Regions from separate parts of the Gordonia sp. DT30 genome, predicted to be linked through region 2. Evidence: predicted binding sites of a transcription regulator. Region 2 holds the regulator's gene; the other holds the start of a gene.
The links. Region 2 encodes HspR, which represses chaperone genes until heat shock. Its sites were predicted from a motif close to ANNTGAGTNNNNNNNACTCANNT; they were not measured.
Positions count from the first base shown of each region.

Region 1: the regulator HspR is predicted to act here: its motif matches at 4,388-4,410, upstream of clpB (ATP-dependent chaperone ClpB).

Region 1 covers NZ_JBNCLY010000013.1:86,866-102,316, forward strand. Annotated here, with positions in the region: gene ACLQ3C_RS13825 (dihydroxyacetone kinase family protein) at 40-1,689, shown strand; gene clpB (ATP-dependent chaperone ClpB) at 1,759-4,311, opposite strand; gene ACLQ3C_RS13835 (helix-turn-helix domain-containing protein) at 4,524-5,618, shown strand; gene ACLQ3C_RS13840 (GmrSD restriction endonuclease domain-containing protein) at 5,625-7,631, opposite strand; gene ACLQ3C_RS13845 (type III restriction-modification system endonuclease) at 7,774-10,854, opposite strand; gene ACLQ3C_RS13850 (site-specific DNA-methyltransferase) at 10,860-12,728, opposite strand; gene ACLQ3C_RS13855 (DUF4391 domain-containing protein) at 12,742-13,425, opposite strand; gene ACLQ3C_RS13860 (helicase-related protein) at 13,418-15,451, opposite strand, start outside.
Region 2 covers NZ_JBNCLY010000021.1:52,764-68,214, forward strand. Annotated here, with positions in the region: gene ACLQ3C_RS17530 (amino acid permease) at 1-1,193, shown strand, start outside; gene ACLQ3C_RS17535 (amidohydrolase family protein) at 1,226-2,389, opposite strand; gene ACLQ3C_RS17540 (FAD-binding oxidoreductase) at 2,638-3,789, shown strand; gene ACLQ3C_RS17545 (hypothetical protein) at 3,859-5,019, opposite strand; gene ACLQ3C_RS17550 (heat shock protein transcriptional repressor HspR) at 5,162-5,518, opposite strand; gene dnaJ (molecular chaperone DnaJ) at 5,624-6,838, opposite strand; gene grpE (nucleotide exchange factor GrpE) at 6,949-7,599, opposite strand; gene dnaK (molecular chaperone DnaK) at 7,596-9,449, opposite strand; gene ACLQ3C_RS17570 (hypothetical protein) at 9,757-10,158, opposite strand; gene ACLQ3C_RS17575 (NtaA/DmoA family FMN-dependent monooxygenase) at 10,250-11,548, opposite strand; gene ACLQ3C_RS17580 (LLM class flavin-dependent oxidoreductase) at 11,842-12,957, shown strand; gene lon (endopeptidase La) at 13,037-15,415, opposite strand.

The sequences.
Region 1 (15,451 bases), on a different contig from region 2:
TACCCTCGCCCACCGACAGGACCGGTCCGGCCCATTCGGATGACTACTGTGGAACCGGTGAGTGCCCACGATTACATCCTGAACTCGCCCGCTACCCTTCTCACCGATGCGCTGAGCGGTTTCGTCGCCGCCCATCCCGACATCGACTGGCAACCCGATCCCGGCTTCCTGTACCGCGCCGACCGTGGCGAGGATCGTCGGGTCGCGCTCGTCTCCGGCGGCGGCTCCGGGCACGAGCCGATGCATTCGGGGATGATCGGCGCGGGCATGCTCGACGCCGCCTGCCCGGGCCTGGTATTCACCTCCCCCAACGCGCTGCAGGTGGCCGGCGCGACCCGCTGGGCCGACCGCGGCGCCGGGGTGCTGCACATCGTCAAGAACTACACCGGCGACGTCCTCAACTTCCGGATCGCCCGCCACCTCGTGCGCGACGAGGTCGCCACCGACCACGTCATCGTCGACGACGACGTCGCCACCGCATCCGAGTCCGGCCCCGGACGGCGCGGCACCGGGGCCACGATCATCGTCGAAAAGATCTGTGGCGCAGCCGCAGCCGAAGGCAAGAAGCTCGACGAGGTGGCCGAGATCGGGCGTCGGGTCGCGGCGAATTCCCGCAGTATCGCCATCGCCTATCAGGCCTGCACCGTTCCCGGCTCGTCCGTGCCCGCCTTCGAATTGCCCACGGACGAGATGGAATTCGGTGTCGGCATCCACGGCGAGGCGGGGGTGCGGCGGACCGCCAAGGTCGGTGCACGCGAGCTGGTGAACCGGATGGTCGATCCGATCGTCGATGCGCTGTCCCTCGTTCATGGTGAGCAGGTGATCGCGCTGGTGAACGGTCTCGGATCGGCGCATCAACTCGAGTTGGACCTGGTGTTCGGCGAGGTGGTCGCCGATCTGCACCGGCGCGGGATCACCGTCGCGCGCCCCATGGCCGGCACCTTCATCACGGCCCTGGACATGGACGGCGTCTCGATCACGCTGGTGCGCGCAGACGACGACGTCCTCGCCCTGTTCGATGCGCCGACCACCGCTCCCGCGTGGCCGTATGTGCCGGCCCGCGCCGTCAGCGCTCCGGTGGCGGTCACGTTCGCCGAACCCGACGATGCCGCCGCCGACGGACCCGAATGTGGTTGGCTCTCCGCCTTTGTCGATCGCGTGCAGGGATCGATCGATCATCTCACCGATCTCGACCGCCGGGCCGGTGACGGCGACTTCGGGGTGAACATGGATGCGGCACTGGGACATTTCGCGATCCCGTTGCGCGGCACCGACACCGAGGTCCTCGACGCGATCGCCACCTCGTTTCTGGTGCGCGCCGGCGGCACCTCCGGCGCCCTGTTCGGCGTGCTGTTCCGCCAACTCGCCGCCGCGTTCGCCGACGGCCGCGGCTTCGACGATTCCCTGCGTGCCGGAGCGCAATCAGCACTCGCCGAGATCGTTGACCTCGGCGGAGCCTCGGTCGGCGACAACACCATGGTCGATGCCCTGTCTCCCGCGGTCGACGCCCTCGCCGACGGCGACACCGGAGTCGCCGCCGAGGCTGCCGAACGCGGCGCCCGTTCCACCGAGGAGCTCACCGCCGCCAAGGGCCGCGCGAGCTACGTCGGCGAGAATGCCCGGGGCGTCATCGATCCCGGCGCGCTGGTGGTGTCGTGGTTGTTCCGCGCGGCGGCCGACCGCTCCTGACACCATTTACTGGTGCGACGACGAACGCCCCCTTCCCGACATCGGGAAGGGGGCGTGTCATTGCCGAGATCAGCCGAGCACCAACGACTCTCCGTCGGCGCCGACGTTGACCGGGACGACGTCGCCGTCGCGGACGTCACCGGCCAGCAGCGCCCGGGCGAGCTTGTCGCCGATGGCCTGCTGCACCAGTCGCCGCAGCGGGCGGGCGCCGTAGAGCGGGTCGAAGCCCCGCTCGGCCAGCCATTCCTTGGCCTTGGGCGTGACCTGCAGTTCGAGGCGGCGCTGGGCCAGCCGCTTCTGCAGCTGCCCGAGCTGGATGTCGACGATGGACACCAGCTGTTCGGGACTCAGCGCGTCGAAGATCACCACGTCGTCGAGGCGGTTGATGAACTCCGGCTTGAAGGCCGCGCGCACCGCCGCCATCACCTGATCCTTGTCGCCGCCGGACCCGAGGTTCGACGTCAGGATGAGGATGGTGTTGCGGAAGTCCACGGTGCGGCCCTGGCCGTCGGTCAGGCGTCCCTCGTCGAGGACCTGCAGCAGGATGTCGAAGACGTCCGGGTGGGCCTTCTCGACCTCGTCGAAGAGCACCACCGTGTACGGGCGGCGGCGCACCGCCTCGGTCAGCTGTCCGCCCTGCTCGTAGCCGACGTATCCCGGAGGAGCGCCGACAAGCCGTGCCACGGCGTGCTTTTCGCCGTATTCACTCATGTCGATGCGCACCATCGCGCGTTCGTCGTCGAACAGGAACTCGGCGAGCGCCTTGGCCAGCTCGGTCTTGCCGACACCGGTCGGACCGAGGAACAGGAACGAGCCGAGCGGGCGGTTGGGATCGGCGACGCCGGCGCGTGCCCGACGTACCGCATCCGACACCGCGACCACTGCCTCGCGCTGCCCGATGACCCGTTGTCCGAGTTCTTCTTCCATGCGCAGCAGCTTGGCGGTCTCGCCCTCCAGCATCTTGCCGGCGGGGATGCCCGTCCACGCCGACACGACCTGTGCGACGTCGTCGGGGCCGACCTCCTCCTGCAACATCACGTCTTCGTCGGGGTCGGTGCCGGTCTTCTCCAGCGCCGCCTCGAGTTCCTTCTCCAGGCTGGGGATCTTGCCGTAGCGCAGCTCGGCAGCACGTCCGAGGTCTCCGTCACGCTCGGCGCGATCGGATTCTCCGCGAAGGCTTTCCAGTTGCTCCTTGATGTCGCGGACGGCATCGATGGCGGTCTTCTCGCCCTGCCAGCGGGCCGAGAGCTCGTTCAGCTTCTCCTTGTGGTCGGCCAGCTCTTGACGCAGTTTCTCCAGCCGCGCCTTGGACGCCTCGTCATGCTCCTTTTCCAGCGCGACTTCCTCTACCTCGAGCCGGCGGACGATCCGCTCCACCTCGTCGATCTCGACGGGCCGCGAGTCGATCTCCATCCGCAGGCGCGAGGCAGCCTCGTCGACCAGGTCGATGGCCTTGTCCGGCAGGAACCGCGACGTGATGTAGCGGTCGGAAAGCGTTGCGGCAGCAACCAATGCGGAGTCGGTGATGCGCACGCCGTGGTGTACCTCGTACCGGTCTTTGAGGCCACGCAGGATGCCGATGGCGTCCTCGACGCTCGGTTCACCGACGTAGACCTGCTGGAAGCGGCGTTCGAGCGCGGCATCCTTCTCGATGTACTTGCGGTACTCCTCGAGCGTCGTCGCACCGACCAGCCGGAGCTCGCCACGGGCCAGCATCGGCTTGATCATGTTCCCGGCGTCCATCGCGGAATCGCCTGTCGCACCGGCACCGACGATCGTGTGCAGCTCGTCGATGAAAGTGATGACCTGCCCGGCCGATCCCTTGATCTCGTCGAGCACTGCCTTGAGCCGCTCCTCGAACTCGCCGCGGTACTTGGCACCGGCGACCATCGATCCGAGGTCCAGGGAGACAACAGTCTTGTTGCGCAACGACTCCGGGACATCGCCGGCGACGATGCGCTGGGCGAGCCCTTCGACGATGGCGGTCTTGCCGACGCCGGGCTCACCGATGAGAACCGGGTTGTTCTTGGTCCGGCGGCTCAGCACCTGTACGACGCGCCGGATCTCGGAGTCACGGCCGATCACCGGGTCGAGCTTGCCCTCGCGGGCGGCCTTGGTGAGGTCGGTGGAGTACTTCTCCAGCGCCTGATAGGTCGATTCCGGGTCCTCGGAGGTGACGCGCGCACTGCCGCGCACGGAGACGAACGCCTCGCGCAGCGCCTGGGGGGTGGCACCGGCATTGTGCAGCAGTTTGGCGACGTCGGAATCGCCGGTCGCCAGGCCGACGACGAGGTGCTCGGTGGAGACGTACTCGTCGTTCAGCTCGGTCGCGAGCTGCTGGGCAGCGGTGACCGCGGCGATCGATTCGCGCGAGAGCTGCGGTTGAGCGCTGGCGCTCGAGACCGTCGGCGCGCGATCAACCATCGCCTGGGCCTGGGTACGAATGGCCGACGGATCGACCCCCACCGCCTTGAGCAGCGGCGAAGCAATGCCGTCGGACTGATCGAGCAGGGCAACCAGGATGTGGGCCGGACGCACGTCGGGGTTACCGGCAGCGGCTGCCGCACCCACCGCAGTGCTCAACGCCTGCTGTGTCTTGGTGGTCGGGGTGAAGCTGTCCACTTCGTGTGCACCTTTCTCTACGTTCTTAAGTCGGTACGGCTCAAGTATGGCCGTTCGAGTGCTACAACGCGAGGAGAGTTGAGTCCATTCCGCTCAACTATCGGAAGTTTGTGGTGACGGACACAGTCCACGGTAGTAGCTGCGGCGCGTGGTGAAGTCCTCGAACAGGCAGGGGTGCCACCCACAGTTCTCGATGTGCCAAAATCGCAAACATGGATGCAAAGGCACTCGGCAGGCGAGTTGCGGAGGCGCGTGTCGCTGCCGGCATGTCGCAGGCGCAACTCGCCGCCGCGTTAGACCAGGTCGACCACACAACGGTGAGCAAGATGGAGTCGGGAACCCGACGTGTCTCGGCCACCGAGATGTTCGCCATCGCCGAGGCGCTTGGCAAGCCTCTGCAGTGGTTCGTCATGGATGAGGTTCCTGCCGCAATCAGCCGCCGCAGCGACGCCGGATTCGACCCCGACGTCACGGCGCACATGGATGAGGCAATCGAGTTGCTGGCCGACGACATCCGATCGCTGATTCGCAAAGAGTTAATCTCCACGGTCCAGCGTCCCGAGTCGTCGGTACCCAGTCGCCATGAGGATGCCGAGCAGGTTGCGCACGAGGCGCGCAAGAGAATCGGCATCGGCAACGAGCCCATCACCGACATTCTGTCGGCCTGCGAGGAGCTCGGGATGTACGTGTTCGTGGGCAACTACGGCGAATCCGCCGATGGGGCATGCGTAATCGTCGACGGTGACGGCAACAGTGCGGTGGCCGCCGCGGTGATCAACGCAGAACAGCGACCTGGACGCAAACGGGTGACCGCCAGCCACGAGTTGGCGCACTGGCTGGTCGGCGATGCCTACGACGCACACAATTCCGATTCCGAGACGATGGTCAAATCGGTTGCGATCCATTTCCTGATTCCCCGGGAGGGCGCAGCGAAGCTATGGAGTGAGCATCCACATGACAGCCCACGCCGACGCGCCATCCGCATCGCCGGCACGTATCGCGTGTCGTGGACCGCGACCGTCAACCAACTCAAGAACATCGGATTGATCGACGAACGCGAGCGAGTGTCGCTTGCCCGCGACCTTCCCGTCACCAGTGACTTTACAGCGGTCGGAATCCCTTATCGCGCAGACCTTCTCGTCGCACCGCGACTGTCCCCGCGACTCGCCGCCGCCGTGGTGCGCGGCTACGAAGAAGCGAAACTCACACGGAATCGTGCACTACAGATGCTGCGCGGATCGATCAGCGACGCAGAACTGCGCCCCCGAGACGAGTCCCCTTTCGAGGTGATCGACGGAGATGCCTGAACCGCACTACTGCCGGACGAGTCGACGAACCCGTTTCGGCCGCACTCCCGGTACAAACTCGACTCCTGGGATTGTCCCATTCCGAACACCCTGGTCGATTGCTCCGGTACTGATCTCATTTGCCTGATAGTTGGAGCTTTCCATCGCCGCAACCTCAGATAGGCGGAATTCCGTCCCGGGCGGGAATCGCGATAGCACCTCAAGAACATGAGACGCGATTGCACCATTGGGCCGGCGAGACCCAGCCGGACTGTTTACTCTCCGTGTGACCAGGGTCTGCCCGGCGGGACGAATGGTCAGGGGAGAAGGTGCAGGGCTAGGATCTATGCCCGGCAACGAGTTCTCAACGTCGAAGGCGGCGTCGTCGTCATCAGGCAGCTCCGATTCGAGGGGATGCGTCTGCTGGCTGTCAGCAGATCGCGGGGCGGTCGGCGCTAGCGACAGTAATTCATTGAGAACATGCGCCAACTCGATCTGCCTAGTCTCGAGGAACTCAGGAAATCTGTCAATTGCCCATAGCGCGGGATCACCCGGCACCTGTTGCTCACGCAGCCGCTCAACTGCAATCTGAGGGAGATAGATCGCCGGGTCCTTGGCGGAGATGGACCGGTTGGAAGTCCCGTTTATGAACGCGAGGTTGGCGATGCAGTTGGTCATGTCTGCACCGTAGGTGCCAAGGACCTTCGCCTTCGGAAAGACGTGGTGATACTCAATTCTTGATCCCGACGTCATCGGTGCCGACACCAGCGCCTGATTGCTCTTCCAGTCTTTCGCCGAACGTTGAAGTGCGGCGATGTAGAGCAGATTGAACCACGCTGAACTCATCTTCTTGCTTGACAGTTCGTCGGGGTCGACGGGCGTGCCGATCGGGCGGGCTCCCGAGGCACGTCGAATCAGGTCCCCGAGAACGCTGACCGTGTCGCGGGTCGACGCAGCCGCGGTTCGAATCGACTTCGCGTCGGCGTCGAGTTTTCCTTCGACCTGGTTGGAATAGTAGCTGAACGCCATTGCTGTGTAAACCCAGCGTTTCAACACTGTAGATTCTTCTGGCGTGAGGCTACCGCTCCGCAAGAACAGCAGGTATGCGGGTATCACTACGACGTTGGGACTCGTGAGGACAGCCGACCGGGGGATGCTGCATTCACCCTTGAGGAAATCGACTGCGTATCCCAAGGCCGTCTCGGTTTCGCGCCACCGCAACTCGAGCGCGTTGCCGGTAATCGCCTTATTAATGAGTTTGATGGAGTGAGCTCCGGTGCCAGCGAGTAGACCGGTTAACCGCAGCACCGCCTCGCGGTCAAGCGAGAACATTTGCCGGTCAAGTTCGTCGTTGAAGCGGTCAATCACTTCGAGGCCCTCAGGCCACCGCGCTGCGATAGCACTCAAGACCAAGTCGCCCTTGGATAGTCGCCGCCCACCTTGGTTGACCCGCGTGAAAATCTCGGCGACCTCCTCGTAGTCATTCGAATCGATGGTCATCACAGGCACCTGCTTCTCACGTATCCTGTGGACTGCCCGGGCCCTCTCGTAATAGTCGTCGTATGACGGGTCGCTGTGCTCGATCCCTGCCATCGCGAGAAGCTGGCCAAATTGTGGCGCCTCACCCATCAGCTGTGATACCCGCAGCAAACGAGGATTTTGTCGCTGGGTGGCACTCGCGTTAAGAAATTCCTCGGTGTCTACATTAAACCGGACGTCTAGGTGAGTTCCGGTCGCCCTGCCAGGAGCGATAACTGCGGCGAGCGATGTCAACCGCTGTTGGCCATCAAGGAGCACCGATGGATGCAGCTGATCCTGCTCTTCCTGTATTACTGCAGCCTTCTTGAGTGGAATCTCAAGCGTTGTCTTCCATACCAACAAGGAGCCGACAGGATAGTCCTTGTACAGCGAGTCGAGGAGGTAAGGTACCTGTGACTTCTTCCAGACGTAGCCGCGCTGAATCGACGGGATGATGATCCGTCCGTCCAGGAGGTGTCGTACCTGAGTGATCAGGTTCTCGGTTCCCAATCCCATGTGATTGCCCATTCATTCGTGTGCGGTTCCGAGCCGCAACTCAGCTCGCCTACATGATATTCACCAGGCCCCGGAGCAGACCGCGGAACGGCCGTGATAGTTCGCAACTCAGAATCCGCCCCTTCGGCCCCGTAGCGCTTCTCTACATGGTCACGAGCTGCATGAGCTCCGTGTAGTCCGTGACGACGTTGTACGTTACGTCTTGCCCGTTTTTCTTGTTGAGCGAGTCGAAGAACTGCCGGGCGCACTCGATCTTGGCCAGTTCGACGCCCTTGAGTTGCAGACTTGACAGTGAGCCTTTCGTCTCGGCGACGAAGTACACGTGCTTGACACTTCCCTCGGTGAACGCGATCGCCCAGTCGGGGTTGTAGTCACCGACCGGGGTCGGGATGAAGAAGCCCCGCGGGAGTTTCGCGTAGACCGCGACCTCGTTGCTGGTGTCGATCTCGTTGACGAAGTCGCGTTCGATCTTGGAGTCAGTGACGACATAGTCGTAGATGTGCTTGCGTAGCTTATCGCCGGCCTGTGTGAAGTCCTGTTTGGTCTGATTCTCGGTGAAGATCGCCGAGTCGAACCGGTCTTCCAGCGTGTCGTAGGTCAGGTGTTCGACGATCACAGTGGCCTTCTGCTCGTTGACGAGCCGGGCAGATTCGGTGATGAACTGTTCCGGATTGAGCCGGAACTTTGCGAAAGTCGCCGGCGTGACTCCACACAGAATGGCGGCGACGGTACGTCGGGTGAGCTGCGTTTTCTCGGTGATCTCGCCGAGCAGGTCGTACTTCACTTGCGAGCCGGCAGTGACTGTCTCGGTCTGAGTCCGTGTGCGCGTTTGGTCGAATCCGGCCGTGTTGGTCAGATCCTCGGCGTCGAGCGCGGCTTTCTGCTGTCCCTCGATGAGGACATACTGCATCGCAGCCACGTTGAGATGGTTGTCGAGCGCCTGAATGCACTCGCGGATCAACTCGTCCGAGTCGAACTCGACCTGGTAGACCGCCTTGTGGTTGATCCGGCCCCAGAGCGCCTGGAACTCCTTCTTCGCGAAGTTGGCCTCGTTGAGCGGGATCTTCTTCGGCTTGCGGCCGTCCTCACCGATCACCTTCACATCGAGATACAGCGCATCCACCAGCGGCCACACAGAATCGATGACCGGCCGCAGCACCTCCGAGGTCGGCTCGGCGAGCGTGCCGGCTTCCTTCGCCTGCCTGCACGTCTCAGAGACCGTGTCGTCGTCATTGAGGTAGTCGTTCTTGATGAGATACTTGTACAGCGCTTGCGCCAGCGCCTCCTCCACAACGGATTCGCCACTCGGCGTCTGAATGGTCTTGCCCGTGAAGAACTTCACGCTCGCCTTGCGTGGCCGCGCCGCCAACGAGTCGGCGATCTCCTTCTGGAGTCCGGTCACGAAGTCGGTGTAGGACTCGTCGGTGACGACGGTCAGTTCGTTGATGTCGTGCACGACGACCGGGTTGTCCATGCGCTCGCCGTGCTGGTCGACCGCCAACCGCAGACCACGCCCGATCTCCTGCCGGCGCGAGACCGTGTTGTCGCTCTTCTTGAGCATCCCCATGACGAACACGTTGGGGTTGTCCCAGCCCTCGCGCAGTGCGGAGTGCGAGAAGATGAACCGCACCGGTTCTTCGAACGACAGCAGGCGTTCCTTGTTCTTGAGGATCAGGTCGTAGGCGTCGGAGTCGGTGGACTGGCCCTTGTCGTCGCCCCGGCCGCTGACCTTGCCGTCGACCTGCCGCTTGGTCTTCTTGTCGATGGAGAAGTAGCCCTCGTGCACCTTCCCTATGTCGTCGCGGAGCAGGTACTCCTGGTGCGCGGCGGCCGAGTCGTCGAGGGCGAGTTCACCGAGCACGTCGTCGCGAACCGCTTCGTATTCTTCCTCGAAGATGCGTGCATAGTCGCCGAGGGCGTCTTCGCGGTCGTAGTCGCGGTACTTGGCGACCTCGTCGATGAAGAACAGTGAGAGCACCTTGATGCCCCGGCTGAACAGTTCGCGTTCCTTGTCGAGGTGGGCACGGATGACTTCACGGATCTGGATGCGCCGCTTGGTTTCCTCGGTCACATCACGATCAGCAAGTTGCCCCGCGATGACCACGTCACCGTTGCTCAGTTCGACCACGTCACGGTTGGCGTCGATGTTCGTGATGAACAGGCCCTTGTATGCCTCGATGCCGCCGGAGATGTCGTGAAGGTTGTCACCCTTGCCGAGACGCTTGATCTGACGCTTGATGCCGGTCTTCGTCTGAATCTCGATCTCGACTCGGGCACGGGGGTTAGCCCCTTTGGCGATTTCGATCGAGTCGAGGTACAGGTATGCAGTTGAGCCGGCTAGTCCCTTGACGGTGATGCCACGGACGGCGATCTTCTTGACCAGCTTCTGGTTGTAGGCGTCCAGGGCGTCGAGGCGATGGACTTTGGTGTACTCCACCTTGTGCGTGGCCGAGTAGCGCAGCACCATCAGCGCGTTGAACTCCGCCAGAGATGCGAGCGACTTGTCCGCGCCGATCTTCTGTGGCTCGTCAATGATCACGATCGGCCGGTTGGCCTTGATCACGTCGATTGGCCGGCGAGACTGGAAATCGTCGAGCACATCGTAGATGCGACGGTTGTCCTTGCCTGACGAGTTGAACGCCTGAATGTTGATGATCAACACCTGCACACCGGCATCGGAACTGAACCGCTCCAACTCGTGCAGCTGCGACGAGTTGTAGATGAACGAGCGCGGCTTCGTTCCATAGAGTTGCTGGAAATGCTCGGCAGTCACATCGAAGGACTTCTTCACACCCTCACGGATTGCCACCGACGGTACGACGATGATGCATTTCGACCAGCCGTACCGCTTGTGCAACTCCATGATCGTCTTGACGTAGACGTACGTCTTGCCGGTACCGGTCTCCATCTCCACGTCAAGATTCGGGGCGCCGGGTGCTGCTTTGCTGTCCACAAGCTTCGGTGACAGCGGGAGGTTCCGCGATCGTTGCACCCTATGCGCGTTCTCCAGCAACTGAGCACTGGTCAGCTCGATCTCCGCGTTCCGCAGACCAGAATCAGGCGTCTCCGTAGCTTCGAACAGGGAGGGGTTAGAGACCTGCTTCACGTTGCCGGGGTCGATCCGGTACGAGATCCCGTCGTGTTTGGGCTGACCGGCGAATACCCCGACCACGGAGTCGACCGCATCGGTTTGGTACTGCTGAACCTTGAATTGGAGCTTCATCTGGATCAGATCGCCTTCACGTCGGTTGCCGGTGACAGCTCACGGAAGGCCTGCTCCGCGTTGATACGGGCCTCATCCGAGGCGAAGGACGAATCACGGAACACTGCCCGTAGAGGTTCACGCTTGGCGATGGTGCGCACCAGCTCGGGGTTGACCTTCGAATCGAAGCACGCGATCAGGGCGCCGTCCTCGACCACGAAGACCTTCTGACTATCGAGCTGCTCGATAGCGATGGCCATGGTGAGTTCAAGGCCCCAGTCGAGCATCACCTGGAATAGTAGGTCCTCGCCCGAACGGTCCGGCTTCACGCTGCCCTCCAGGTTCGAGAGGGCAAGCTGATCGGTCTCATCGGGAGACCGGAGAACATCGGCCATATTGGTTGTGTCGACCTTTAGCGTACGGAACCCAAAATCGAGATTCTCGGATGCTAATCCAGCACTACGCGTCACTGCCGGGCCGACTCTGCGAATACGCTCGCGTGAAATCTCCGCAATATTGGTGTAGCCGGATTCCGCTGCGGCGGAGTCTTCATCAACCCTCTCATCAAGTTGGATCAAAATGAATCGTCTGGTACCTCCGTCCTCAGCATTTGCGGACATCACGGCATGTGCAGTCGTTGAGCTTCCAGCGAAGAAATCGAGAATCACATCATCCTTCGAATCCGAGGAAGCCTGGCCAATCAAGAACTTGATAAGTTCAGTCGGCTTAGGAAAATCGAAGATTCCCCCACCAAGAATCTCATTTACCTCTCGGGTTCCGTTGGCTGTTGACCACTGCTGGAGAACTGATGTTGCGCTCTTGAATGGACTTGACATTTCTTCTACGAAGAGCTTGTGTCGCGGGCGACCAGAGGGGTCGCTCGGCCACAAAATCCGTCCTTCTGCAATCTTTGTTACCATAGTCGACGGTTCGTATCGCCACCCCTTATGTGGAGGAGGATAGACCTGTCCCGTGCCTGGGTCGACAATGTCGTAGTGAAGGTTGGGACGGCGGTCAGCGGTCGCAAGGCCGGTAAGATCGGCACTACGCCATGGCCCTCGCGTGTCGTTGTCGGGGTTGCTGAATTTCCCCATGTCTTTCCCGACTCCCACGAAGCGCCCGGTTTCGCTTCGTCGGTAGGCAACGATGTACTCATGGTCGGTGGAAAGTCCCGTCTTCGAGCGGGTGTCCTCACTTACTCGGGACTTCCACACCAGTTGACCGACGAAATTCTCGGTGCCAAGAACTTCGTCGCATAACCGACGTAGGTTCGGTGCTTCAGCGTCATCAATCGACACAAAGACCAGCCCATCGTCAGACAGAAGATTCCGAGCAAGCTTCAGCCTCGGATACATCATGCTCAGCCAGTCCGAGTGGAACCGTCCGTTGGACTCGGGGTTTGCCACAAGCTTCGCTCCCGAACCGTCCGACTGCCCCGTACGGGCGAGGTATTCCTGCGTGCTCTCAGCAAAGTCATCCGCGTAGACGAAGTCGTTGCCCGTGTTGTACGGCGGGTCGATGTAGATCAGCTTGACCTTGCCCAGGTACGACTCCTGAAGGAGCTTCAGTGCGTCGAGGTTGTCGCCTTCGATGAAGAGGTTCTTGGTGGTGTCGAAGTCGACGGACTCCTCACGCACTGGCCGGAGGGTCTTCGCGATGGGGGCGTTGGCTGCGAATGCGGCGGCGCGTTTGCCTGGCCAGTCGAGCTGGTAGCGCTCCTGCGGTCCCTCGACAACATGGTCGGACAGTTCCTGGCGGAGCAGGTCGAAGTCGATGGCCTTCTTCGGATTCCCCTCGGCGTCGAGAGTTTCAGTGACGACGCTCGGGAACAACTCTGCGAGCTTGTCGATGTTGGCGTCGGTCAGGTCGGGCGACGTCATGCGCAGCTTTTCCATAGGTTTGCTCTGCCTACCTTTCGACCAACACGGCCAGTTCTGCTTGCTTCGTCTTCAATGCACGCCGCAGTTCGACCTTGCGGTTGAACTGGGGTTCGGTGCGGAGTTTGCGTTCCAGCGCGGCGATTTCGCGTTCGAGCTTGCGCACCGTCTCCAGTCTGACTGCGACCTCTGACATGTCCTCACCCGGCCGAATCCCCACGGGGGTCATCGGCTCCAGGAGGGCTATGTAGAGCGCGGGCAGGGAGATGGCGGCCGGCAGTGGTTTTCTGTCGCCGTCGGCAGGTTGCCAGTCGGTCGTGAAGTAGGCGCTCAGCTTCGGGGCGCCCGCGCCGAGCTTCTTGTGCGCGGCGACCATGCGGACACTCGTCGAATCACCCGCACCGCGGCCGATCTCGAAGATGATGGGAAACGGAATGGCCTTGTCGATCGCGGTCAACACCGGTTCAGAGACATCACTGCCCTTCGCGTCGATCTCGAAGACCTGGATCTCGGGGACCTCGGCGCTGCCAGCCAGATTGATCGTGCTCTCGGCAACCTTGTACGCCCAGGTGATGCGCTGCACCTCGGCAATGAACTTCTCGCGGACCGCGGTGGAGACGGTGCCGTGGGAGTAGAACTTCTCCTTCGGTACTCGGCTGCCGAACTTCGCGGCGGTGGGCCAGCGGTAGAGCCGGGTCACGCCGCGATCACCCATCGGCCGGTTCATCGTCGTTGAAGTCGACTACGGCGATGAAGGCGATGAGTTCGAAGTCGTCGAGGCCGGCAATGGTCTGAGTGAGTGCGGTGGTGCCGCCGCCGGTGAAAAGGCTGTCGATGTCGCGTTCCTCGGTGATGTCGATCATCGAGTGGATCGCATCGGTGAGCAGCGCGGAGTACCTGCCCATGTCCGCACCCTCGCCGGTTGCTGCGTTGAAGGCGTGGACGACGTCGGCGAGGGGCTGGTCGTAAGGGCGGCATCCCGCGCGGATGAGGTCGAGCAGGTGCTTGGCCTCGGTGTGGTCGGCGATGACGTTGCCGTCCTCTCCGAGGTAGACGAGGTAGTGCGGGTGGAGTCGGTTGCCCCGGTTGATGTTCTCGTCGGCGTTCACGTTGTGCAGCGCGAAGATCACGCCGGGCTTCAATCCCTTGGTGGGGTCCGCCGGCACGACGGCATGCAGGCCCTTCGGTGCAGCGGCAAGGTCGCCGTACTCCTTGATATACGCGAGAAGGTCCATGCGGAAGTCGTTGAGGCCGAGGTCGGTGATCGAAACGCCGGTGCGGACGTCTTCGAGTTCGATGACCTCATCCTGAAGCTTGCGGAGCTGCTCCTTACGGAATGCTGCGTCACTGTCTTCGAGCGTGAGGACGTTGTCGTCGGCCGTACCCGCGAGATCGGCGATGACCATGCGGTTTTCAACGCGCTCTTTGAGATTGATGTACTCGTCGAGCGAGATGTCGGGCCAGAAGTTCACCAACTGAATGCAGGTGTTGGTCGATCCGATGCGGTCGATACGACCGAATCGCTGAACGATTCGGACCGGATTCCAGTGAATGTCGTAGTTGACCAAGTAGTCGCAGTCCTGGAGGTTCTGGCCCTCACTGATGACGTCGGTGCCGATGAGCACGTCGACCTCGCGCGTCTCGGTCGGCATCGTGAGTTGTCGCTGTTTGGAACGCGGCGAGAACATTGACATGACTTGCTGGAAGTCGAACCCGGTGCCGAGTGTCGTCTTCGCTCCGTGGCCTCCACCGGTGATGAGGGCCGTCTCCAGCCCCATCCCGGTCAGGGCGGGCGCGAGCTCGCGGTAGAGATAGTTCGCGGTGTCGGCGAAGGCGGAGAACACCAGGACCTTGCGGTTACCCGGGTTGATCGGGTGGGCGGCCTTGCCCTCAATGAGCCGCTTGAGCGTTTGGAGTTTGAGGTCGTGCTCCGGGGTGACCTTGTGCATCTCGTCAACCAGTTTGCGGAGGGTTTCGCGGTCGTTCCACAGGTCCCGACACCACGACTCAATGTCGATGTCTTCGAGATCGATCTTGATCTTCTCTCCGAAGGACAACGCCTCGAGGTTCGCGTCGTCCTCGTCGTCCACCTCGAGGTCGAGGTCCGAAAGGTCGGTGCCGAGGCCGGCGGTGGAACCGCTGTGGGTGTCGAGGAGACTCAGGGTCCGGTCAACGGTGAGTTCGATCTTGTTCAGCGTCAGGCGGAATGCCTCGACCGAGCTCTCCAACCGCTTGAGGAGATTGACGGTCATGAGCTTCTTGAGGCCCTGTTCGCGCCCACTCTGGCCGAGATTCGATCGCGCGTTGCCGGCAGTGACGTTGTACAGGTCTTCATATTTGCCGATGCGGCTCGGGAAGACGTACGCCAGTGGCGTGTAGACGGCAAGTGTCAGCGCCTGGAGTTGCTCGAAGATGTCGTTGAAGCCTGGTATGTCGGGCAGGTCGGTGAGCGGTTCGCGGATCGATTTCGGTGGGAGCCGCTCGGGGAACGCGCCGATTTCCGTGGTGTCGTAGAACGCCTGAATGTGTTTGCGCGACCGGGCAATCGTGACGGCGTCGAGCAGCTCGAAGAAGTCGAAGTCGAGCATCTGAAGGATGCGGTCGGTCGTGCGGCCCTCATGGTCGAGTTTGGACCACTCGTTGAACACTGTCTGTGCATCCTTGAAGACCTTCTCGACCGTCGTTGAGATGTTCAGGTGCCGAGAGAGGTTCTCCGACTCACCCTCGTACGCAAGCTGGAG
Region 2 (15,451 bases):
CCGGCTGGCTGTACTTCTTCAACTGGGCGGCGACCGCGATCGTCGACGTCACCGCGGTCGCGCTCTACGTGCACTACTGGGGCATGTTCAAGGGTGTGCCGCAGTGGCTGATCGCGTTGGTGGCACTGGCCATCGTGCTGACGACCAACATCATCTCGGTGAAGCTGTTCGGCGAGATGGAGTTCTGGGCGTCGATCATCAAGGTGACCGCGCTGGTGACCTTCCTGGTCGTCGGTATCGTGTTCCTCGCCGGACGTTTCGACATCGAGGGCTCCCCGACCGGATTCAGTGTCATCTCCGACAACGGCGGTATGTTCCCCACCGGGATGTTCTCGCTGGTCATCGTCACCTCGGGAGTCATCTTCGCCTACGCCGCAGTCGAATTGGTCGGCACGGCCGCAGGCGAGACCGCCGAACCGGCGAAAGTCATGCCGCGCGCCATCAATTCGGTCATCGTCCGTATCGCCATCTTCTACGTCGGCTCGCTACTCGTGCTCGCCCTGCTGCTGCCGTACACGACGTACAAGGCCGGGGAGAGTCCCTTTGTGACGTTCTTCTCCAAGATCGGCGTGCCCGCGGCCGGCGGCATCATGAACGTGGTGGTGCTCACCGCCGCGTTGTCGAGTCTCAACGCCGGGCTCTACTCCACCGGCCGGACGCTTCGGTCGATGGCGATGAACGGCACCGGCCCGGCGTTCACCGCGAAGATGAACCGCAACGGTGTGCCGTTCGGCGGCATCGCGCTCACCGGCGCACTCACCCTGCTGGGCGTCGTGCTGAATCTCTTCGTGCCGGCCAAGGCATTCAACATCGCGCTGGATCTGTCGGCCCTGGGCATCATCTCGACCTGGGCCATGATCGTCGCCTGCCAGATCCAGCTCTACCGGTGGGAGAAGAAGGGCATCCTGACCCGGCCGGCCTTCCGGTTGCCGGGCACGCCGTACACGAGCTATCTGACCCTGGCGTTCCTGGCGGCGGTCGTGGTCCTGATGTGCTGGGACAACTACTGGAACCTCATCGCGATCCTCGTCGGCATCCCGTTGCTGACGGCGGGCTGGTATGCCTGCCGGGGCAAGGTGATGACGATCGCCGCCCAGCGCCAGGGCTACACCGGCGAGTATCCGGTGATGCCGCAGCCACCCATTCCCCGAGGGCCCGAGCACGAATCCGGTGACCCCGACGAGCGCGCCTGAGGTGGGACGGGCCGATCACCCCACCCGGCCGATCACGTCTCCGGCTCCGGCTCCGGGTCAGGCGTCGGCTCCGGTTCCGGCTCGGTGATGTCGTAGACGCGGCGGGCGGTGTCGCGAAAGATGTTACGCGACACCGCCTCACCCCAGGGTTCGAGGATCTCCAGCAGACTTCCGATGATGGTGTCGATCGTGGCGTTGGGTTTGTCGATGGGAAAGTTCGAGCCGAACATGACCCGACTCGCCCCGAAATGCGCGACGACGTGGCGCACCAGCGGGCCGATCATCTGGGTCAGCGTCTCCTGGGCCCCGATGTTGCCCCACGGCTCGCGCCCATAGCCGAGGACGGGCATCGCCAGGCCGGAGAGCTTGACGACGACGTTGCGTTCGGCCGCGATGGAGACCATTCGCTCACGCCACAGCCGGATGATGTCGGCGCGCGCAGCCGCCGTGGTTCCGGTGCGCAGGCCGACCGGCCCGAAAGCCCCTACCGGACAACCGAAGTGGTCGATGATGACGGTCGTGTCCGGGAACTCGCGGGCGAGGGTGATGACGTCGTAGAGCTGATGCGAGTAGGCGAACACCTCCAGCGCCAGGCCGCGGTCGGCGATCTTCTCGATCCCGGCCAGAAACGAGGGGGACGCCAACATGCCATCGGCCGGCCCGGCCGAGCGGACCTTGGGATCGGGATGCCGGGTGGCGTTGACCTGGATGCCGCGGATGCGGTCGCTGATCGCCAGCTGCGCGTCGAGCCGCTCGACGAATCCGTCCGAGCGCGGGTCGGCACGCACCATCATCGCACCGAGGGACGGCCCCGACCCGGCACCGTGGGCCAGCCCCTGCAGGTAGCGCACCTCGTCGACGGCGTGCCGGCCCGCCTCGGGATCCTGGGTGTCGCCGAGCCGCCGGTAGGCCTCGGACACCACCACCGACTCGATCGGGACACCCGTCGCCTCGGCCACGGCAGCGATGTCGGCGCGGTAATGCTGCGGCTCATAGGCACGTCCGACGATGTGCGGAGTCAGAATGTATTCGCGTTCGGATTGGGGCACGGCAACCGAAAAGAGCCGGTCCCCGATCTTGGGGACATACCGGTACCCGCGTGCGACCGGATTTCGCGTCCACGGGTTCCGACGCGGATTCCAGTACTGAACGTGGGCGTCGACGATCCCCGAGGTCGTCGGGGCCAGAGTTGTCACCCATTCGACATTGCCACAGTCGTCGACGCCTCACGTGCCTTCGGTATACCGATCGACGCCACGGCGGGCGCAACCACGTCGGGCGCAACCACGTCGGGCGCAACCACGTCGGGCGCAACACAGCTGCGCCGGTAGTACCAGGCCTGAGTCGATCCGTCGGGCTCGCAAGGCAGAATGGGTGACGTTGTCGGTCGGAATGTTGTGTGCGTCCCGGCCGGGTGGACGAGCGATCGGTGTGGAGGTGCAACTTGGCGAGCCATTCCCGCCATGTGCTGCACCAGCTTCGCGAATTGATCGGCCGCGATCCCGACCGCTTCGCCGGAAACGTCTACACCAGGCTGTTCGCGATCGACCCGGACCTACGCGAACTGTTCGGCGCGATGATGTCGCTGCAGCGTGAGGCCTTCTACCACGTCATCGACCATGTACTCGAGGTCATCCCGAGCGAGTCGGGGCAGGCCGAACTCGTCGAATTTCTCGCGCAGCTCGGCCGCGACCACCGCAAATTCGGCGTACATCCCGAGCACTACCACACCATCTACCGCGCCCTGATGGGCGAATTCGCCGCCACCCTCGGCGAGCAGTGGGACGAGGAGGCCCAACGCACCGTCGGGCAGGCGATGATGCTGGTGACCGGCGTGATGCGCGGTGCCGCCCAGACCGCGCCCGGCGCGGCGACGTGGACCGCGCGCGTCGTGGAGAAGTTCCGCATCAGTCGCGGTCTCGCGGTCGTCCGGCTGGTCACCGATACCCCACTGGAGTTCAACACCGGCCAATACCTGGAGACCCAGATCCCACAGTGGCCCAAGGTCTGGCGCAACCTGTCGCCGGCCATCCCGCCCAACCCGCACGGCGAGCTGGAATTCCATGTGCGGGCGGTTTCCGGTGGCACCGTCAGCTCGGCGATCGTCGCCCAGACCCAGGCCGGCGACGTGTGGACCTTCGGGCAGTCGCACGGGACGCTGCACATCGATGGCGACCGGGAGGTGCTGATGGTCGCCGGTGGTACCGGATTGGCCCCACTACGCGCCCTGCTCATCGAGATGTCGACGCTCGCCGACTCGCCGCCGACCCACATCTACTACGGCGCGCGCCACCCCGGCGAACTCTATGATCTGCCGGTGCTGCGTCAGATGGCGGCGACCAACCCCTGGTTGCAGATCACTGCGGTGTCAGAAGAAGCGACCGATCCATGGTGGCTCGACGGCGGGGTGCGGCCGGCCGAGCTCGGCATCGAGTATCGCATCGGCCGGCTCGTCGACATCGTCGGCGCCGACGCCGGCTTCTACGACCGGCAGACCCTCGTCGCCGGCTCCCCGGAGATGGTCGCGAACACCCACCGCGGACTCATCATCGCCGGAGTACGGGCCAGCCTCATCCAGCACGACCCCGTCTACTAGGCCTTCTGCCCTACCAGGCCATCTGCACTACCAGGCCTTCTGCACTACCAGGCCATCTGCGGCGAGCTCTTACTGGCCGCCGGAGTCGCCGGCCGCCGGCACGGGCACCGTGGTCGTGACCACCGAGGTGACCGTCTCCTGTTCGGTGACGGTTGCCGTCGCGGTCACGGTGGCGGTTTGCGTGACGGTGTTGCTCACCGGCGGCGGCGTGACGGTGCGGGTACGGGTGACGGTCTGCTGGTCGACGACGGTCTCGGCGTCGGCCCGGCTGGTACGCGTCACGGTGACCTCGGTCGTCGGGCCGGGCACCGACACCGTCGAGGTGACCGCGGCGGGCGCATCGTCGCCACCTCTGGTGGAGAACAGTGCCACGAGGGCGATCAGGCACAGCAACACGGCCAGCCCGGCGGCACCGCCGATGATCCACCAGCGAAAGCCCGAGCCGTGCCGCGCTGTCGGCTTGGCCCCGGCGACGGCGGCCGCAGCCGTCGGCGCTGCGGGCGCGGCCGCCACCGCAGAGGTGACCGGGATGGCCCGGGTGTCGGCGGTGATCACCTCGGTCACGCCCTGCGCAAGGGCAAAGACGGGAGCCGGGGCGACGGTCACCGACGCACCGGTTGCCGCCTCGATGGCGGAGACGGCCTCGGGCATCTGCGCACCGGATCCGACGGCGAGGATCCCGGCCACCGTGGAGCCACCGGTCAGCGAATCGAGGTGCGCCACAAGCCAGCCGGCGCCGACCGGGTCGGTCACCGCCAACGCGTGATCCGGGGCGACCTCGGCCGCTCCGAGCACCGAGGCGTGGGTGGCGTCGACGAGTGCGATCGACGTTCCGCGGACAAGCGCTCCCGCCCGGTCGAGGGCGACGACGGCGACCTCGGCGGTGCCGTCGCGGCGGACCGCCTGTGCGAGCGCATGCGGCAGATCGATGAAGCTGACCGCCGAAGCCCAGTCGGGACGGCCCGGCGCGTTCACGGAGAAATCGAGGTGGCTGCGGACATCGGAGCGCGCGCACGTGATGACGATGTGGGCGATCCGGAACGGCGCGGAACCGACGAGTTCGGTCAGCGCGTCGAGGACCGCCGGGGGCGAGCCGTCGGCGAGTTCCGCGTGGTTGCTGGCGACGATCTCGCCGGTCGCGTCGCGGACCACGGTTGCGATCTCATCGCCCACCACCGACACCCCGAGAACTGCGGGCTCGGCGATGGAGATCTCGGGTGACTCGCTCACCGGCACCTCTCTTTCCGCCGGCGAGCCGGCTCTGCGCGCCCGTCGGCTTTCGACGCGAACAGCGTACGCGCGGCGATCAGGCCGCCTTGGACCGCTGTCGCTGCACGCCGGCGTTTTGTTACTTCTGGTGTGGCGGCGCCGGTCAGACGTCGGTGCGCCGGCGGCGCGGTTGCCACACCACGAGCGCGCTGGTGCGCGGCACGGGCACGAGTTCGCCACCGCGGCGGATCCCGCGCGTGTCGACCTCGTGCTGCAGTTCGTGGACGCGCTGTTGCAGCGCGTCGACCTGGTTGGTGAGCTCGATGATGCGTTTGATCCCGGCGAGATTCACGCCCTCTTCCTGCGAGAGCCGCTGGATCTCGCGCAGCACCTCGACGTCATGCGTCGAGTACCGACGCCCGCCGCCACTGGTGCGTTGCGGCGTCACCAGACCGAGCCGGTCGTAGGTACGCAGCGTCTGCGCGTGCATCCCGGCCAACTCGGCGGCCACCGAGATCATGAATGTCGCCGCCGAATTGACGTCGTCGTCGAAGCCGGCGGGCGTGCCGGTCGGCCGGGCGCGGTCAGCGCCGGACCGGGTGTGATCCCTGCGTTCGGCCATGGTTCATCGCCCCCAGCCCGCCCGTGGATCGAACCCGCTCGCCTTTTCGGCTTCGGCGTAGGCGGTCATCGCCTCCACCGCGGCATCGTCGAGTTTGCGGGGCACCTCGACCTTGACGCTGACGAGCAGATCGCCCGCCCCGCCGGCACGCTTGGGCACACCGCGCCCGCGGACCCGAAGCGTGCGTCCGTCACTCGTGTTCGGCGGGATCTTGACCCCGACCGAACCGTCGAGCGTCGGCACCGACACCGTCGCACCGAGCACCAGTTCGGAGATCCGCACCGGCAACTGGATACGCAGGTCGTGGCCGCTGCGCGTGAAGACCTTGTCGGGGGTCACGTGGACCACCACATACAGGTCACCCGACGGCGCACCGCGGCGGCCGGCCTCTCCCTGTCCGGCGAGCCGGATGCGCTGACCGTCTTCCACCCCGGAGGGGATGCGCACGTTGATGGTGCGGGCACGCACCTTGACGCCGCTGCCGTCGCAATCGGTGCACGGGTCGTCGATACGCGATCCGGTGCCCTGGCAGTCCTGGCACGGTTCGCTGAACCCGAAGGCGCCCTGGTTGCGGCTGACGAAGCCCGAGCCGTTGCAGTTCGGGCACACCCGCGGGCTGGTCCCGGGTTTGGCACCACTGCCGTGACAGGTGGTGCACGGCGCCGGGCTGGTCACCCGGAGTGGGACGGTCGTACCCAATGCCGCGTCCTTGAACGACAGCGCGGTCTCGGTTTCGAGGTCGTTGCCGCGGCGCGGCCGCGCCGCCGTCGACGTGCGTGGCCCCGAACCGCCGCGGTTGAACAGTCCCTCGAAGATATCGCCGAATCCGCCTGCACCCTCCGCGGTGGCGCCGCCACCGCCGAACAGATCGCCGATGTTGAAGTCGGCGCCGGTCTCGGTCGAATAACGGGTGCTGCCACCGCCGCCGCCGGGAAAGCCACCGGGAAAACCGTTGCCGCCGCCACGGAATCGGCCGCCGGCGAACATGGCGCGGGTCTCGTCGTACTCTTTTCGCTTGTCCGGGTCGGCGAGCACGCTATGGGCTTCGGACACCCGCTTGAAGCGTTCTTCGGCTTGCGTGTCACCCGGATTGGCGTCCGGATGCAGCTCGCGGGCGAGCTTGCGATAAGCCTTCTTGATCTCTTCAGACGAAGCATCAGAAGCAACGTCGAGGTCCTTGTAGAAGTCGCGTTCGAGCCATTCTCGTTGTGGAGCCACCAGACGTCACCTCCTTCGTAATGAACATGTCTGGATGAAGTATGTGTGATGCCCGGCGGGACGCGCGACGCTGATGCGTCGGCGCGCCCCACCGGGCAACTCGCAGATGGTTATTGTGCACCACTCTGGGGGTCGTGCGAGGCGGCATCGGGTGAGCCCGATGCACCGGTTCCCGGCGCGGCATCGGTGACGGTGACCATCGCGGTCCGGATCACCTTGTCGCCCAGCCGGTAACCGCTGCGATACACCGAGCCGAGGGCCGGCTCACCGCCGCTGCCGTCGTTCTGGACGGCCTCGTGCAGCTCGGGGTCGAACACGTCGCCGGGCGCGCCGAACTTGACGACGCCCTCGGCGCTCAACGTTCCGGTCAGCTTGTCGGCGACCGCGCGCAGCGGACCCGTTTCCAGATCCCCGTGCTCGCGGGCCCGGTCGAGGTCGTCGAGCACCGGCAGGAGCTTTTCGATCAGGACCTGTTTGCCGTAGGCGACCCGCCCCTGCTTTTCTTCCTCGGTCCGCCGCTTGTAGTTGGCGAACTGCGCGCGTTCACGCTGCAGGGCCGCGGTGAGGTCGGCGACCTCGTCGGACTCCGCAGAGCGCGGGGCCGGCTCAGAAACGGGTGGGTCGGCAACCGGATCGGCCGCCCCGGGGCCCGGCCCGGCGGCCGAATCCTCGCGCACCTCACCCGTTTCCGGGTCGATGCGACGACGATCGTTCACCGTGACCGGTTCCTCGCGTCCGTTTCCGGCGCCTGCAGCCGTCACTTGGTGTCCCCGGTGTTCGGCTCGTCGACGACCTCGGCGTCGACGACGTCGTTGTCGGCGTCCGCGCCTGCACCGTCGCCGGAGTCCGCACCCTGGCCCTCGGCGGCCGACGCCGAGTAGATGGCCTGGCCCAGCTCCTGGGACTGCGTCGAGAGCTTCTCGATCGCGCTCTTGATCGACGCGATGTCGTTGCCCTTGAGTGCCTCGTTCGCCTCGGCGATGGCCCCGTTGACCTTCTCCTTGACGTCGGCGGGCACCTTGTCCTCGTTGTCGGCGAGGAACTTCTCGGTGTGGTTCACCAACGACTCGGCCTGGTTACGGGTCTCGGCCTCTTCGCGACGATTGCGGTCTTCCTCGGCGTGCGCCTCGGCGTCCTTGATCATCCGGTCGATCTCGTCCTTGGACAGGCCCGAGCCCTCCTGGATGCGGATCGAGTTCTCCTTGCCGGTGCCCTTGTCCTTCGCGGTGACGTGCACGATGCCGTTGGCATCGATGTCGAAGGTCACCTCGATCTGCGGAACACCTTGCGGCGCAGGCGCGATCCCACCGAGCTCGAAGCTGCCGAGCAGCTTGTTGTGCGAGGCGATCTCGCGCTCACCCTGATACACCTGGATCTGCACCGACGGCTGGTTGTCCTCGGCGGTGGTGTAGGTCTCCGACCGCTTGGTCGGGATGGTGGTGTTGCGCTCGATCAGCTTGTGCATCACGCCGCCCTTGGTCTCGATACCGAGGCTCAGCGGGGTGACGTCGAGCAGCAGTACATCCTTGACCTCGCCACGCAGCACACCGGCCTGCAGGGCCGCACCGACCGCGACGACCTCATCGGGGTTGACGCCCTTGTTGGGCTCCTTGCCGCCGGTCAGTTCCTTCACCAGGTCGGTGACCGCAGGCATACGGGTCGAACCACCAACGAGCACAACGTGATCGATGTTGCCGACGGAGATGCCGGCGTCCTTGATGACGGCCTGGAACGGGGCGCGGGTGCGCTCGAGCAGGTCCGAGGTGATCTTCTGGAATTCGCTGCGCGAGAGCTGCTCGTCGAGGAACAGCGGGTTCTTGTCGGCGTCGACGGTGATGTAGGGCAGGTTGATCGAGGTCGACTGCGAGGCCGACAGTTCGATCTTGGCCTTCTCGGCAGCCTCACGCAGACGCTGCATGGCCATCTTGTCCTTGGTCAGGTCGATGCCCGAGGAGCTCTTGAACCTGTCGACGAGCCAGTCGACGATGCGCTGGTCCCAGTCGTCGCCACCGAGATTGTTGTCACCGGAGGTCGCACGGACCTCGACGACACCGTCACCGATCTCGAGCAGCGAGACGTCGAAGGTACCGCCACCGAGGTCGAAGACCAGGATGGTCTGTTCCTTCTCGCCCTTGTCCAGCCCGTAGGCCAGTGCCGCGGCGGTGGGCTCGTTGACGATGCGGAGCACGTTGAGGCCCGCGATCTGACCCGCTTCCTTGGTCGCCTGCCGCTGCGAGTCGTTGAAGTAGGCCGGCACGGTGATGACCGCGTCGGACACGTCTTCCCCGAGGTAGGACTCCGCGTCGCGCTTGAGCTTCATGAGCGTGCGGGCGCTGATCTCCTGCGGGGTGTATTTCTTGTCGTCGATGGCGACGTTCCATTCGGTGTCACCCATGTGACGCTTGACCGAGCGGATGGTGCGGTCGACGTTGGTGACCGCCTGGTTCTTTGCCGGCTGCCCGACGAGCACCTCGCCGTTCCGCGCGAACGCGACAACCGACGGGGTCGTACGGGAACCTTCGGCGTTGGCGATGACGGTCGGTTCGCCGCCCTCGAGTACTGACACCACGGAGTTGGTGGTGCCGAGGTCGATTCCAACAGCACGAGACATCTTTGCGATTCCTCCTAGTTTCTGGGTCTGCACCCAAGTCCGCCCCCGCGGCCACCGATGTGCCACCACGAGGGAGTGGTCTGCGGCAAACCTGCGCGCGGGAAGGCCAGACTTCAGCGCCTCCGACTCATGTCCTACCGGGTCGAGCCGGGTTGGTCAACTGAAGTTGAGCCTCTAACACTCAGGTTGCTCGATGGGTCCAACGGGTGTGCGGACGGAGTTGTTCCCGGAATCGCGAAAAGAGTTGAGTCGGATCGACTCAATCCCTCCGAATCGGCCGCGGGCCTGTTCGGGGCCTAATCCTGGCCTAATCCGTGCCGGCTGTCGCGGGCAGCGACCGGTCCGGGCCCGGAGCGAGCGCATCGCCCGGGAATCCGCGGACGGGATACACCTCGAACTCGAAGACGCCGGCCTGCACACCCGGGTCGTCGTTCATGATCTTCGTGGTGGTCTCCACGTCCTTGTCGAAGACGCCGAAGCCGCGGACCTCGGAGTTGGATTCGGTACCGGGCTCGTTGACACCGAGGATGACGGCGAGATCGCCCTTGGCCCGCAGCGAGAAATTCCGGCGGCTGTGCTCCCAGATGATGTCGTGCGCCTCGGGGGTTCCGAACTGAGGTCCCGCGCGCAACACCACCACCGAGTAGGGCTGCGAGTACTGGATGATCGTCCGCATCTCGTGGTCGGTGATCTTGGGCAGGTCGGACATGGAAAGCTCCTTTGCTGACGCGCGAACCGAGGCTTCGCCTCTCACCGTAGTCCCCGGCGGCGCGCCGCTCGGCCCACTCCCGGCGCGGAGATCAGACCGGCGGCAGCGGTGGCAGTTCCAGATTCTCGCGGAACGTGTGTCCGAGGTAGTCCTCGCCGACGATCCCGCGCCTGCGCAGCAGCGGCAACACGCCCTGCGCGACGAACTCGTAGGTCGCCGGGTCGGTGAGGCCGCCGAGCGAGACGACGTCGAGGACCCCGGCGCGGTAGCGCTCCTCGATGGCGTCGGCGATCTGCTCGGGCGTACCGGCGAATGCCCAATGTCCGGTGTCCTGCGCAGCAATGATCAGCTTTCGCAACGTCTTTCCCTCGGCGGCCAGCCGCGCGAAGATCTCCACCCGGCCGCGTCGGCGGTTGACGGTCGACAGGTCGGGGACGAGATCGGGCGAGATCGGCGCATCCAGCGGCTGCCCGGCGAGGTCGGCGCCGCCGAGCATGTCCTCGAGCCCGCGGCGTGCGACGTCGAGGTCGAGCGCCTCGATCCGCTCGCGACGCTTGCGGAGCGCCTCGGCTTCGGTCGCACCGTACGTCGCGTGCAGCGAACTGAAGATCAGCGGCAGCGCGGGATCGCGTCCGAGTTCGGCGGCGCGGGTCCGGATGGTCTTGGTGTAGGTGACCGCATCTTCGAGAGTCGGCAGCGAGGTGAAGACGACCTCGGCAAAACGCGCGCCGAGTTCGATACCGCCGGCGGACTGGCCGGCCTGGAACTGGACCGGACGCCGCTGCGGCAGCGGCGGGATGTTGAGTGGTCCGGCGACACTGAAGTACCGGCCCCGATGATCGATCGGGCGCACGAGGTCGGCGTCGAGCACCGCCTGACCGTCGGCGTCGGCGGTGAGCGCTCCCGGCCGCCACGAGTCGAACAGCGCGTTGGTGATCTCGAGCACCTCGGTCGCGCGGGCATACCGATCGTCCGGTGAGGGAATGTCGGCGTCGCCGTAGTTCTCCTCGCCCAGTGAGGAGGTGACGGCATTCCAGGCGGCCCGGCCGTTGCTGACGTGATCGAGGGTTCCGAACAGTCGCGCCAGATTGTACGGATGGTGGAAAGTCGTTGTGACGGTGGCGATCAGACCCACATGCTCGGTGACCGCGGCCAGTGCGCCCAGGAACACGATGGGTTCCTGGGCGCCGATCGCGCCCTGCGCGCCGAAGCTCAACAGGTCGGCGGCGAACAGCGCGTCGAGCCGCAGGTCCTCGGCGATCCGTGCCGTCTCCAGTGCGGTTGCGAGCGTGGATCTCTCCGGGTCGAGCGCCAGTCGATAGATGTCCGGACCGCCGCTCACCCCCGCGACGGTCTTGAGAGTTCTCCGCGTGTCTCCGGCGTGTCCCATCCGGGCGACGCTACGGGCCGCGCGTCGCTACGGCCGTCGAAAGAATCAGCGTGATCGTAGAGGTTGCAGCGGTCGTTGATTGCGGGCCGCCATCCGCGCTTCCCGGCGAAACCCGAAGTCCCCAGGCCTGCACCGACATCGGTGCCGTCGACTGGACGCCGGCACGCTGGATTCGCCGGTGAACGCAGGCGCCGGTGTCACGGCCACCGCTGTTAGGTTGGCGATGCCCAGAACCGTCGACGACGCGCCTACCGTGGCCCGTCGCGCCCGCCTCACGGAACGAGTTAGCTGTCATGCGTTTCCAAGTCCTCGACATCGTCCCGCACACCCCGCATCCGGTGACCGGTGAACTGATCTCCGCCCACACCCGACTCGAACGCGTCGTGGCGAATGCGGTGCTGGCCGAGGAACTCGGCTTCGACTCCTACGCGGTGGGCGAACGGCACGCCGGTGAGTTCTTGTCGTCGTCGCCCACGGTCCTGCTCGGTGCGCTCGCGCAGGCCACCGACCGCATCCTGCTCTCGACCGGTGTCACGGTGCTCAGCCTCCTCGACCCGGTGCGCGTGGCCGAGGATTACGCGACCATCGATCAGCTCTCCGGCGGGCGCCTCGAGATCGTCATCGGGAAGGGCAACGAGGACAAGCACTTCCCCATGTTCGGCCGCACGATCGAGCACCAATACGACTATCTGCGCGAGAACTTCGAGCTGCTCCGGCGACTGCTGGGCGAAGAAGATGTCGCCTGGCGCGGCGAGCATCACTGGCCTCTCGACGGCGTCACCACGGTGCCGCGCCCGTTCGCCGGACGCTTCCGGATCTGGCACGGGTCGGCGACCTCCACGGTCGCCGTCGACCTCGCCGCCCAGTACGGCGACCCGATCGTCACCGCAAATGCGTTGCAGCCCCGCGAGAACTACCAGGTGCTCATCGACCGGTATCGCGAGAAGTACGCCGAGCACGGGCATGATCCGGCGGCGGCTTACGTCGGCTCCGGCTCTGGCGGACTGTTCCTGGCGGCCACGACCGACGACGCGATCGCCGAGTACCGGCCGGTCTATGACGGGATCGCGGCCCGCAACCGCGAGAAGTTCGCCGGTGAGACGCGCATCGGCAAGGTCAACATGTTCGCGACCATCGAGGACGCCGTCGAGCGCGGGCCCGCACTCGTCGGCTCGTCAGAGCGGGTCGCGGAGAAGATCATCGACTACCACCGTTCGTATCGCCATGATCTGCAGTCGATCTCGATCAACCCGGTGCTGCCCTATCCCCGGCAGCACGAGGTGCTCGCGCAGTTCGCCGAGGAGGTCATCCCACTGGTGCGCCGAGAACTCGGCACGACCCTGTGGAGTGCCGACGACGCGGGCCGCGCCGCCGGGTTCACGGCCGCCGAGCCCGTCACGCACCCATGACCTGAGCCTTCCGGAGAACGCAACCCGGCTCACCCCACCGTCGGGCGGGATGAGCCGCGTTGCGCTGTATTCGTTTCCGTCAGGCTGCCGTCGCGGCCGTCTGCGCGGCCGGTTCGAGGGCCTGCTCGACGATGTCGGCGACATCGATCATGGGCTTGACCTCCAGCGCATCGAGCACCTCGGCGGGCACGTCGTCCAGGTCGGGCTCGTTGCGTTGCGGGATGAAGATGGTCTTCAGCCCGTTGCGTTGTGCGGCAAGCAGTTTCTGCTTGACGCCACCGATCGGCAGCACTCGTCCGTTCAGCGTGACCTCACCGGTCATGCCGACCTCGGCGCGCACCTTGCGTCCGGTGGCCATCGACACCAGTGCGGTGACCATGGTGACACCGGCCGACGGTCCGTCCTTGGGCACCGCACCCGCGGGCACGTGCACGTGGATGGTGCCCTCGAGGGCCGTCGGGTCGACGCCGAGTTCGCTTGCGTGCGAGCGCACATACGAGAGCGCGATCTGCGCGGACTCCTTCATGACGTCGCCGAGCTGGCCGGTCAGTTGCAGTCGGGTGCCACCGACCGCGGCGGGCTTGCCGTCCTCGGATTCAGCACCGCCGACGCGGCTCACCTCGATGAACAGCACGTCGCCGCCCATCCCGGTGACGGCCAGGCCGGTCGCCACACCGGGCACCGCGGTGCGCTCCTCCGATTCCGGGGTGAACCGCGGACGGCCCAGGTACTCCTTCAGGTCCGACTCACCGATGGCGACCGGCGTTGCGGCCTTACCACTTTCGATGTTCGTCGCGACCTTGCGGAACAGCTTGGCCAGCAGCCGCTCGTATTGCCGCACGCCCGGTTCGCGGGTGTAGTTCGCGGCGATCTCGCGCAGCGCCTCGTCACTGACCGACACTTCGTCGCCCGTCAGCGCCGCACGCTCCTCCTGTCGCGGGAGCAGGAAGTCGCGGGCGATGGCGACCTTGTCGTCCTCGGTGTAGCCGTCGATGGTCACCAGCTCCATCCGGTCGAGCAGCGCCGACGGGATGTTCTCGATGACGTTGGCGGTCGCGAGGAACACGACGTCGGACAGGTCGAGATCCAGATCCAGGTAGTGGTCGCGGAAGGTGTGGTTCTGCGCGGGGTCGAGGACCTCGAGCAGCGCCGCCGCCGGATCACCCCGGTAGTCGGAGCCGACCTTGTCGATCTCGTCCAGCAGCACAACGGGATTCATCGATCCCGCTTCGCCGATGGCTCGCACGATCCGGCCGGGCAACGCACCGACGTAGGTGCGCCGGTGGCCGCGGATCTCGGCCTCGTCGCGCACACCGCCGAGGGCGACGCGCACGAACTTGCGACCGAGCGCACGGGCGACGGACTCACCCAGCGACGTCTTGCCGACGCCGGGTGGACCGGCCAGCACCATCACGGCACCGGAACCACGTCCGCCGACGACCTGCAGGCCGCGTTCGGCCCGGCGGGCACGCACCGCGAGGTATTCGACGATGCGGTCCTTGACGTCCTCGAGACCGTGATGGTCGGCGTCGAGGATCTCTCGGGCGCCGGCGATGTCGGCGGAGTCGGTCGTGCTGATACTCCACGGCAGTTCCAGGACGGTGTCCAACCAGGTTCGGATCCAACCACTTTCAGGTGATTGGTCACTCGAGCGCTCGAGTTTGCCGACCTCACGCAGCGCAGCCTCGCGGACCTTGTCGGGCAGGTCGGCGGCCTCGACGCGGCCGCGATAGTCGTCGGCGCCGTCGGGCTCGTCCTCGCCGAGTTCCTTGCGGATGGCGCCGAGCTGCTGGCGGAGCAGGAATTCCTTCTGCTGCTTCTCCATGCCGTTGCGGACGTCGTCGGCGATCTTGTCGGAGACCTCGGTCTCGGCGATGTGCTCGCCGGTCCAGTCGATCAACCGCTGCAGTCGCGCCGCGACGTCGTCGGTCTCGAGCAGTTCACGCTTCTGCGCGTCGGTGAGCCATGACGAATAGCCCGACGTGTCGGCGAGCGCCGACGGATCGGTCATCTTGTTGACGGCGTCGATGACCTGCCACGCCTCACGGCGCTGCAGCATGGCCAGCACGAGCTTCTTGTACTCGGCGGCCAATGCCTTGGTCTCGGCGGTCGTCTCCGGCTCGGCGACCTCGGTCACCTCGACCCACAGCGCGGTGCCGTGGCCGGTGGTGCCGGTACCGATGTGAGCACGGGTCTCACCCTTGACGACGGCCGCCTGCTGACCGCCCGGCATGCGTCCGACCTGCACGATCGACGCGACGACGCCGTGCGTCGGGTACCGGTCGTCCAGTCGCGGCGCGACCAGTAGTTTTCCGGACTCGCTGGCCCGGGCCGCGTCCACGGTCGCCTGGGCGGTGTCGTCGAGCGGGATCGGCACGACCATGCCGGGCAGCACGACGAGATCCGGGACGAACAGGACGGGCAACGAGTAGGTCTGGGACTCATCTGTCTGGGACATCTAACCTCCAAAGTTAAGTCTGATCGGCTCAACCTG